Regions from separate parts of the Cupriavidus sp. C3SS-1 genome, predicted to be linked through region 1. Evidence: predicted binding sites of a transcription regulator. Region 1 holds the regulator's gene; the other holds the start of a gene.
What was found. Region 1 encodes FliA, which starts transcription of late flagellar genes. Its sites were predicted from a motif close to CTAAAGTTTNNNNNNNNNNNGCCGNTA; they were not measured.

Region 1 (3,398 bases):
GCGATCCGCAACTGTCGGGCCACGCCGCGCATGCCGCGCGCTGGTCGCTGTGGGCGGACAACGCCGAAGTCCAGTTCCGCACGCTGCGCCATGCGCTGGACCATTTCGCGCAAGACGGCGAAGGCGCCAGCGCCGCGGGCGGCGGCCTGGCGGCGCTCCAGCTGGGCGTGACCGCGCTGCGCCTGGAACATTCGCCGACGGCTACGGCGCCGGCCTTCCTGGCCCGCCTGGCGGGCCGCAGCGGGCCGCGCCAGCCGGGCAGCGCCGCGGTGGCCGGTCCGGTGCTGAATGAAGGCATGGGCCGCCTGCTGGCCTTGCTGGACGTGCTGGAAAGCTATCCGGGCCGCCAGTCGGATGGCACGCCCGACACCGTTGATCTCCTCGAAAGCGACGACACCGCTGCTGCCATCGGTGCCGCGCGGCCCGCTGTGGCGGCGCCGGCCGGTTCGTTGTCCGGACTGCCCGAACTCATGGCTCCCGGAGTCACGTCGTGAGCACGCTGGCGATGGACCAGGCCGAGAGCCTGCGACGCATGCTGGCGCCGCGCGTCACGCGCCGCATCGCCGTGGTGGCCAGCGAACAGGGGGCGGGGGCGACCACCATTGCCTGTGGCCTGGTGCATGCCTTGTCGATGCAAGGCGAACGCGTGCTGCTCGTCGATGAGGACCGGGCCGGCCATGCCGTAAGACTGACCGGCGCGGAGCCCGCCGGCTCGTTTGCCGACGTCCGGGCAGGCCGCCTGACGCTGGAGGCTGCGCTCGGTGCGCGTCCGGCTGGCGCTGCCGCAGTATTGCCGGCTGGTACGCCACAGTCGAACGTCGCGCAATGGCCGGATTCGCTGTCCGGCTTTCGCAGCGTGCTGATCGATGCCATGACGGACGCGGATGGTGCGCTCTCCGCGCTGGCGGGCGCCGCGCACAACGTGCTGGTGGTGATGCGTCCGGAGCTGGCCTCGATCACCGCGGCCTATGCCTGCATCAAGCGCCTGCACCATCTGCACGCCTGCCGGCATTTCCACCTGGTGGTCAACATGGCGGCCACCGACGCCGCGGTGCAAGCCATTGCCGGAAACCTCGCGCGCACCGCGCGGCAGTACCTTGGCGTCGAGATCAGCAGCGCTGGCTGGCTGCCTGCCGATCCGCTGGTGACGCGCAGCGTGCAGCTCGGGCGCTGCGTGGTGGAAGCCTACCCGGCTGCGCCAGCCACGATTGCATTGCGCCGGGCCGCCAGTGGCATTGGCGCATGGCCGTTGCGCGCAGAGCGGGTCACGGCCGCGCCATCCGCCGTGGCGGCCTGAACGCATGACCGTTCGCAACGGAAGACGACCCCGCCCCTGACCCCGCCGGCCCGCCATGCGGGCAGGCTTTGCAAGCAAGCATTCACGAGAATTCCACCATGTACACGATCCAGGGAAAGCTCGAACAGGCCGACGTGGTCAAGACCCACGCGCAGCTGGTGCGCCGCATCGCGCTGCAACTGGCGGCCAAGCTGCCGGCCAGCGTGCAGATCGATGACCTGATCCAGGCCGGCATGATCGGCCTGCTCGACGCGGCCAAGCGCTATGAGGATACGCATGGCGCGCGATTCGAGACCTACGCCAGCCAGCGTATCCGCGGCGCCATGCTTGACGAGGTGCGGGCCAACGACTGGCAGTCGCGCAGCCTGCGCCAGTTCACGCGGCGCATCGAGCGCACGCAGCGCGGCCTGGAACAGAAGCTCGGCCGCGCACCGCTCGACTCGGAAGTCGCGCAGGAACTGGAAATGCCGCTGGACGACTACCAGGTCTTGCTCAACGAGGTCTATGGCTGCCAGCTCCTTCACTACGAAGACTTCGAGCGCTCGGGCGAAGAAGACTTTCTCGACCGCCATCTTGGCGTCAGCGAAGACGGCAATCCGCTCACGCAGCTGATGGAGAACGGCATGCGCGAAGCGCTGATCCGCGCCATCGACCGGCTGCCCGAGCGCGAGAAGCTCGTGCTGTCGCTGTGCTATGACCAGGAACTCAACCTGCGCGAGATCGGCGCGGTGCTCGAGGTGACCGAATCGCGCGTCTGCCAGATCCGCGGGCAGGCCATCACGCGCCTGCGCAATCAATTGCGCGGCATGCTCTGATGCGCGGCCGGTCTGGCATCGGACGGGGTGTCCAGCATGCCATGGCGGCCGTGCTGGCGGCGATCGCCACCGCAGCGTGGGCCGCGCCCGAGGCCGGCACCCGGCATGCCTGGAGCGCATCGGTCAATGGACCGGCGCTGTATGGCCGCGGCCAGCGCACCGTTTCTCCTCCGATCCTGCCAAGCGGCAACCTGCCGCAATCCGAAGGCATCATCACCTCGGTGCGCTGGCACTACAGCTTTGTCGCGACACCGCCGGTGGATCTGCAGGCTTACCTCTGCAATGCCCAGCGTTGCGTGATGCTGCCGCAGTCTGAAGGCAAGACCGACGCCTTCGATGGCGACGACGCGACCCAGGGCTTTGTGTTTGCCTTCAGGCTGCCCGGGCAGGGTGCGGTGGCGCCTCTGCTGCAGGGCAAGAGCAATCAGGTGATCGTGGGGTTCCGTTGACCGACAGCGTGCCAGCGCCGGTGTGACGACCAAACCCACATCGATATCGCCGCCTGGCACCACCGGCACTGTTCTGTTTCCACGTTTCCCTTCATTCGGTAGCATGTGGTCATACTGTCTCGCGACAGTGTTCGCGGCCCCTTGTTGCCCATTCCGTAGCGATGCCGTCGGATCCCGCAGGTCGCGATTTCCTGTGGGGAGGGGGCCGCCTCGTCACTAGCTTCAGTTGGCCATGCGCTGCGTGCGGGCTGAATGCGTTGGAGGATCAAATGGAAGATCAAGTTGCAGACGTGCTGATCATCGGCGCCGGGCCCGCGGGCTCCGTGGCAGCCGGGCTGCTGCGTCGCCGGGGTATTGGCGTGATGGTGCTCGAGAAGGAGACCTTCCCGCGTTTTTCCATTGGCGAGAGCCTGTTGCCGCAGAGCATGGAATACATCGAGGCGGCCGGCATGCTGCAGGCCGTGGTCGAAGCCGGGTTCCAGTACAAGAACGGCGCGGCGTTTGCGCGTGGCGACCGTTATGTCGATTTCGATTTCCGCGACAAATTCTCGTCCGGCTGGGGAACCACCTACCAGGTACAGCGGGCCGATTTCGATCATGTGCTGATCCGCGAAGCGGAGAAGCAGGGCGCGGAAGTCCGCTTCCGGCACCAGGTGACTGACGTGGACGTATCGGGGGCGCAGCCGGTCGTGACCGTGCGCGATCCCAATTGCAACAGCTACCGCGTCACCAGCCGCTTCCTGCTCGATGCCTCCGGCTTCGGGCGCATCCTGCCGCGGCTGCTGCAGCTCGAAACGCCATCCGGCTTTCCGGTGCGCAGCGCCATCTTCACGCATG
Region 2 (3,398 bases), on a different replicon from region 1:
GCCCCCGACCTGGCCGACCGCCTGGAGATCGAGGTGGACGGCAACGGCTTCCGAGGCGAGTTGTCGGCCGACGCCGCCGGCATTGTCGCAACCCTGTTCGCGCTGGGTCAGCTCGCGGCCGAGGCCGCCGACACGGACGCCGGCGATGCCCTGATCGACCGCTATCACTTCCTGCGCGGCTTCGCAGCCAGCCACGCCGAGGCGGCCGCGATCTACCGGGCTATTGACTGATGAGGGGCGGCCCCGGCTTCGGCCGGGGCTTCCAGGAGGCGACCATGACCAGGAACAACGCTCCCCAGGCACCGACGAACAGCTACGCGACGGACGGCAAGTGCCACAACGCCGAGCCGGGCACCTACGGCCACGAATGCGGCAAGCCGGCCGCATGGATCGGCACGAACCACAAGGGGTTCAGCTCGGGATTCTGCGACGACTGCAAGCGCCACGGCTACGAAGCCCGCGACGTGATCGCGTGGCGGCGTGCTGACACTTGAGGGGCCGGCCGATGGCGAAGAAACGCAAGACGCCGGCCCAGCCGGGCCAGGACTGGAACGCGCCGGCGGCCGAGCTGCTGGCCGAGCTGCCCACCGACCGCGACGAGCTGCTGGCCGCCGCCGTGGCGGCCGTGGTGGAGATCGACGCGGCGATCATGCGCGGTGACGGTGCGGCCGCCGAGGCGGCCAGCGACCGATACGAGGCCGTCATCTGGAAGATGAACGGCGGAACGCACGTGGGCAGCATGGCCGACCACGACGCGCCCGGCCAGGTCATCGAGCGCCATTGCGCGGCGGTGCCTGGCGACGTGCCCTTGTGGGGCCAGCGCGGCCAGTTCCTGGTCGCGGATGGCGACATGCGCGCCCTGGTGGAGTACGAGGCCGGCTACGGCGGGCCGCTGGGTGCCCACTTCCAGTTCCACGTCATCGACCTGGACAGGCCGTTTATCTCCGAAACGGGCTACCGCTCGCACTTCGACACGGCGCAGGGCTGCATGACGGTGGACGAGGTTGCGCGCGGCATCCTGGCTGCGCAGCGAGCCGAGAAGAAGCGCCCGGTGATGGTCGAGGCCAGCTACCGCGACCGCCTGGCCGATGCTCCCCTGCCCGCTTGGCTGGCCGGCTTGGAGCCGCCGGCGCGGCGCGCACCGGCGACCGTCCTGGTGCCGCCGGGGTTCGTCCTGGTCGATGTGGTGCTGCCCTCGCATCGGGCCTTCATCGCCAGGCGCTGGGCGGCCGAGGCCGCGACCAGGATCAAGGCGGCCAGGGCCGCCGGGTTGGACGCCAAGGGAAAAATCACCGGCGCAGGCCCGGAGCGAGATCCCGCATCGCCAGAAACGACGATGACCTGCAGCATCGTCAAAGCCGACGATGCCGAGCCGGGCGAGGGCGGGCCTGTATCGCCGGAAACAACGATGCCGCGAGCGAGCGCGGCAACCTGCAGCATCGCCAGGAATGGCGATGGAGGCCCGGCCGACCTGGTGGAGTTCAAGCCCGGCCAGCGGTGCGAGATCGTGAGCGTCCATCACCCGGTTTTCGACCGCTACATCGGCAAGCGCATCATCATCGTGAAGGTGCATCCCGACACCCGCCAGGTGTGGGCGCACGACGACAGGCCGGTAACGTACAAGACCAATCGCGCAGGCCGGCGCGTGGTCGATTCAGACCCGAGCTGCATCCAGTCGATCTACGGCTTCGACCAGTTGCGGCTTATCACTTGACCAGGAGAACGAACGAATGACGAACGACGCCAATATCCGGCTGGAGTGCTTGAAGCCGGCCGAACGCTGGGCGCAACCGACCGGCGAGGAAGTCCGAGAGGTGCTGCGCCTGGCCGGGTTCAGCGGCAGCAAGGCCGCGAAGGCGCTGGGGCTGGGCGCGAAGGGCGACCGCACGATCCGCCGCTGGATCGGCGAGGACACCCCGATTCCCTATGCGGCATGGGCGATCCTGTGCGACCAGGCCGGGCTGGGCGTGATCTGGAAAGAGGATTGACGCCAAGGGAAAGGTTTTAGCGGCTAAAGTTTAGCCTTCGGATTCCGGTAAAGCGAAAAAAGTTTAGCTAAAGTGCTTGACAGGTTAGGGCATTTTGCCCTAATATAGCACTTGAAGGCCGGGCACATTGCCCAGGTCAACTACCGGAGAAAGTCCGATGAGCGACAACAAGATTATGCCCTGGATTGACGAGCTGGAGGGCGCGGCAGCGACCGACTTCCCGGCCCGCCGTGACGAGATCGCGGCCATGATGGCCGAGGCGGCCGAGCTGGTGTGCAAAGCCGAGGAACTGCGCGGCAAGGCGTACTTCGCCGGATGCTCCCTGGAGGGGCAGGCCAAGGGCCATTGGTCGATGGAAGCCGTCGAGCAGGCCAAGCGCCGGGCCGGCTGGTAAGAGCACATGGCCCGGTCGGCAACGGCCGGGCCTATCGAGGACGCCAAGAAGGAGTATTGCGTGAGCCGAGGCAAGATCAAGGGCGGCCCCAGGTGGAGGAACGCCCCGGAGTGATCCGGGGCGCTTGGCCTGGTGCTGGCACACCGTAACCATGCTTCCGAGTGGGAGCACCCAGCATTCAACACGTAAGCGCGTGGAGGGTCAAGCTATGTCCAACATCATCAAGTTCCCCAAGGAGATCGAGCAGCCCGCCGCGCCCGCGCCGGTGGAGCCTGCCGCCGCGTCTGCTGCCCCCAACAAGGCCCCCGGTGCTGGCCTGCTGGCCGGCCTGGTCAAGTTCGTATGGGTGGCGACCGTGCTGGTCTGGCCGATCCTCAAGTGGGTGCTGTCGATTGCCACCTTCTTCCAGTTCGTGCGGATGCTCTACCACTGGAACACGCCTGGCGTGTATGCCGGTTGGTCGTTCCTGGCGTACTTCGCGGTGCTGACCGCGATCACCTACTTCGTTTCGATCTACAAGCCGAAGGGGCTTTGACATGAAAAAACAGACCCTACCCTACCCGCCGGGATTCGTGGAGCCGAACACCGGCCGGGTGGCCGTCCTGGTGCGCGAGTACGCGGCCAGCGACTTGAACGGCGATGCGCCGGCCTATTGGTACAGCGCGCAATCCGAGGAATGGGGCCTTGACCCCTGGCGACTGGTGGAAGGCGTCGATCCGCACACCGCCGGCGGTCAGTTCGACGTGTGCTTTGCCAACGGTTCGAGCCGCACGGTCGGCCCGCTGATGACGTTCTTCATGAGTGCCGCTGACGCGGCCAGGTTGAACGCCAAGAAAGAAGATCACGCGCCCATTTTTAGCCGCTAAAACGCTTGACGCGGGCGGCGAGTTTAGCTAAACTTCTGCACATGGTCGGCGGCTGGCACCGCCTTTTGTTCAACAACCGGGTGTGGAGTTTATATGGGTGTTCTCCATGAAGAAACGGCTAACCGAAGCCCAATTCCAGGCGGCGATCAA

Region 2: kleA (stable inheritance protein KleA) is a predicted target of FliA. The motif match lies at 2,012-2,038, and genes of this name have one in related genera.

The regions. Positions count from the first base shown of each region.
Region 1 is NZ_CP172700.1:2,380,733-2,384,130, reverse strand. It holds gene flhF (flagellar biosynthesis GTPase FlhF) at 1-494, shown strand, start outside; gene ACIGJC_RS26970 (MinD/ParA family ATP-binding protein) at 506-1,297, shown strand; gene ACIGJC_RS26965 (RNA polymerase sigma factor FliA) at 1,396-2,112, shown strand; gene ACIGJC_RS26960 (flagellar protein FlhE) at 2,112-2,561, shown strand; gene ACIGJC_RS26955 (NAD(P)/FAD-dependent oxidoreductase) at 2,831-3,398, shown strand, end outside.
Region 2 is NZ_CP172702.1:1,821-5,218, forward strand. It holds gene ACIGJC_RS31465 (antirestriction protein) at 1-231, shown strand, start outside; gene ACIGJC_RS31470 (hypothetical protein) at 276-494, shown strand; gene ACIGJC_RS31475 (hypothetical protein) at 506-1,714, shown strand; gene korC (transcriptional repressor KorC) at 1,731-1,988, shown strand; gene kleA (stable inheritance protein KleA) at 2,146-2,382, shown strand; gene kleE (KleE stable inheritance protein) at 2,591-2,917, shown strand; gene ACIGJC_RS31495 (DUF2761 domain-containing protein) at 2,919-3,248, shown strand; gene ACIGJC_RS31500 (transcriptional regulator KorA) at 3,355-3,398, shown strand, end outside.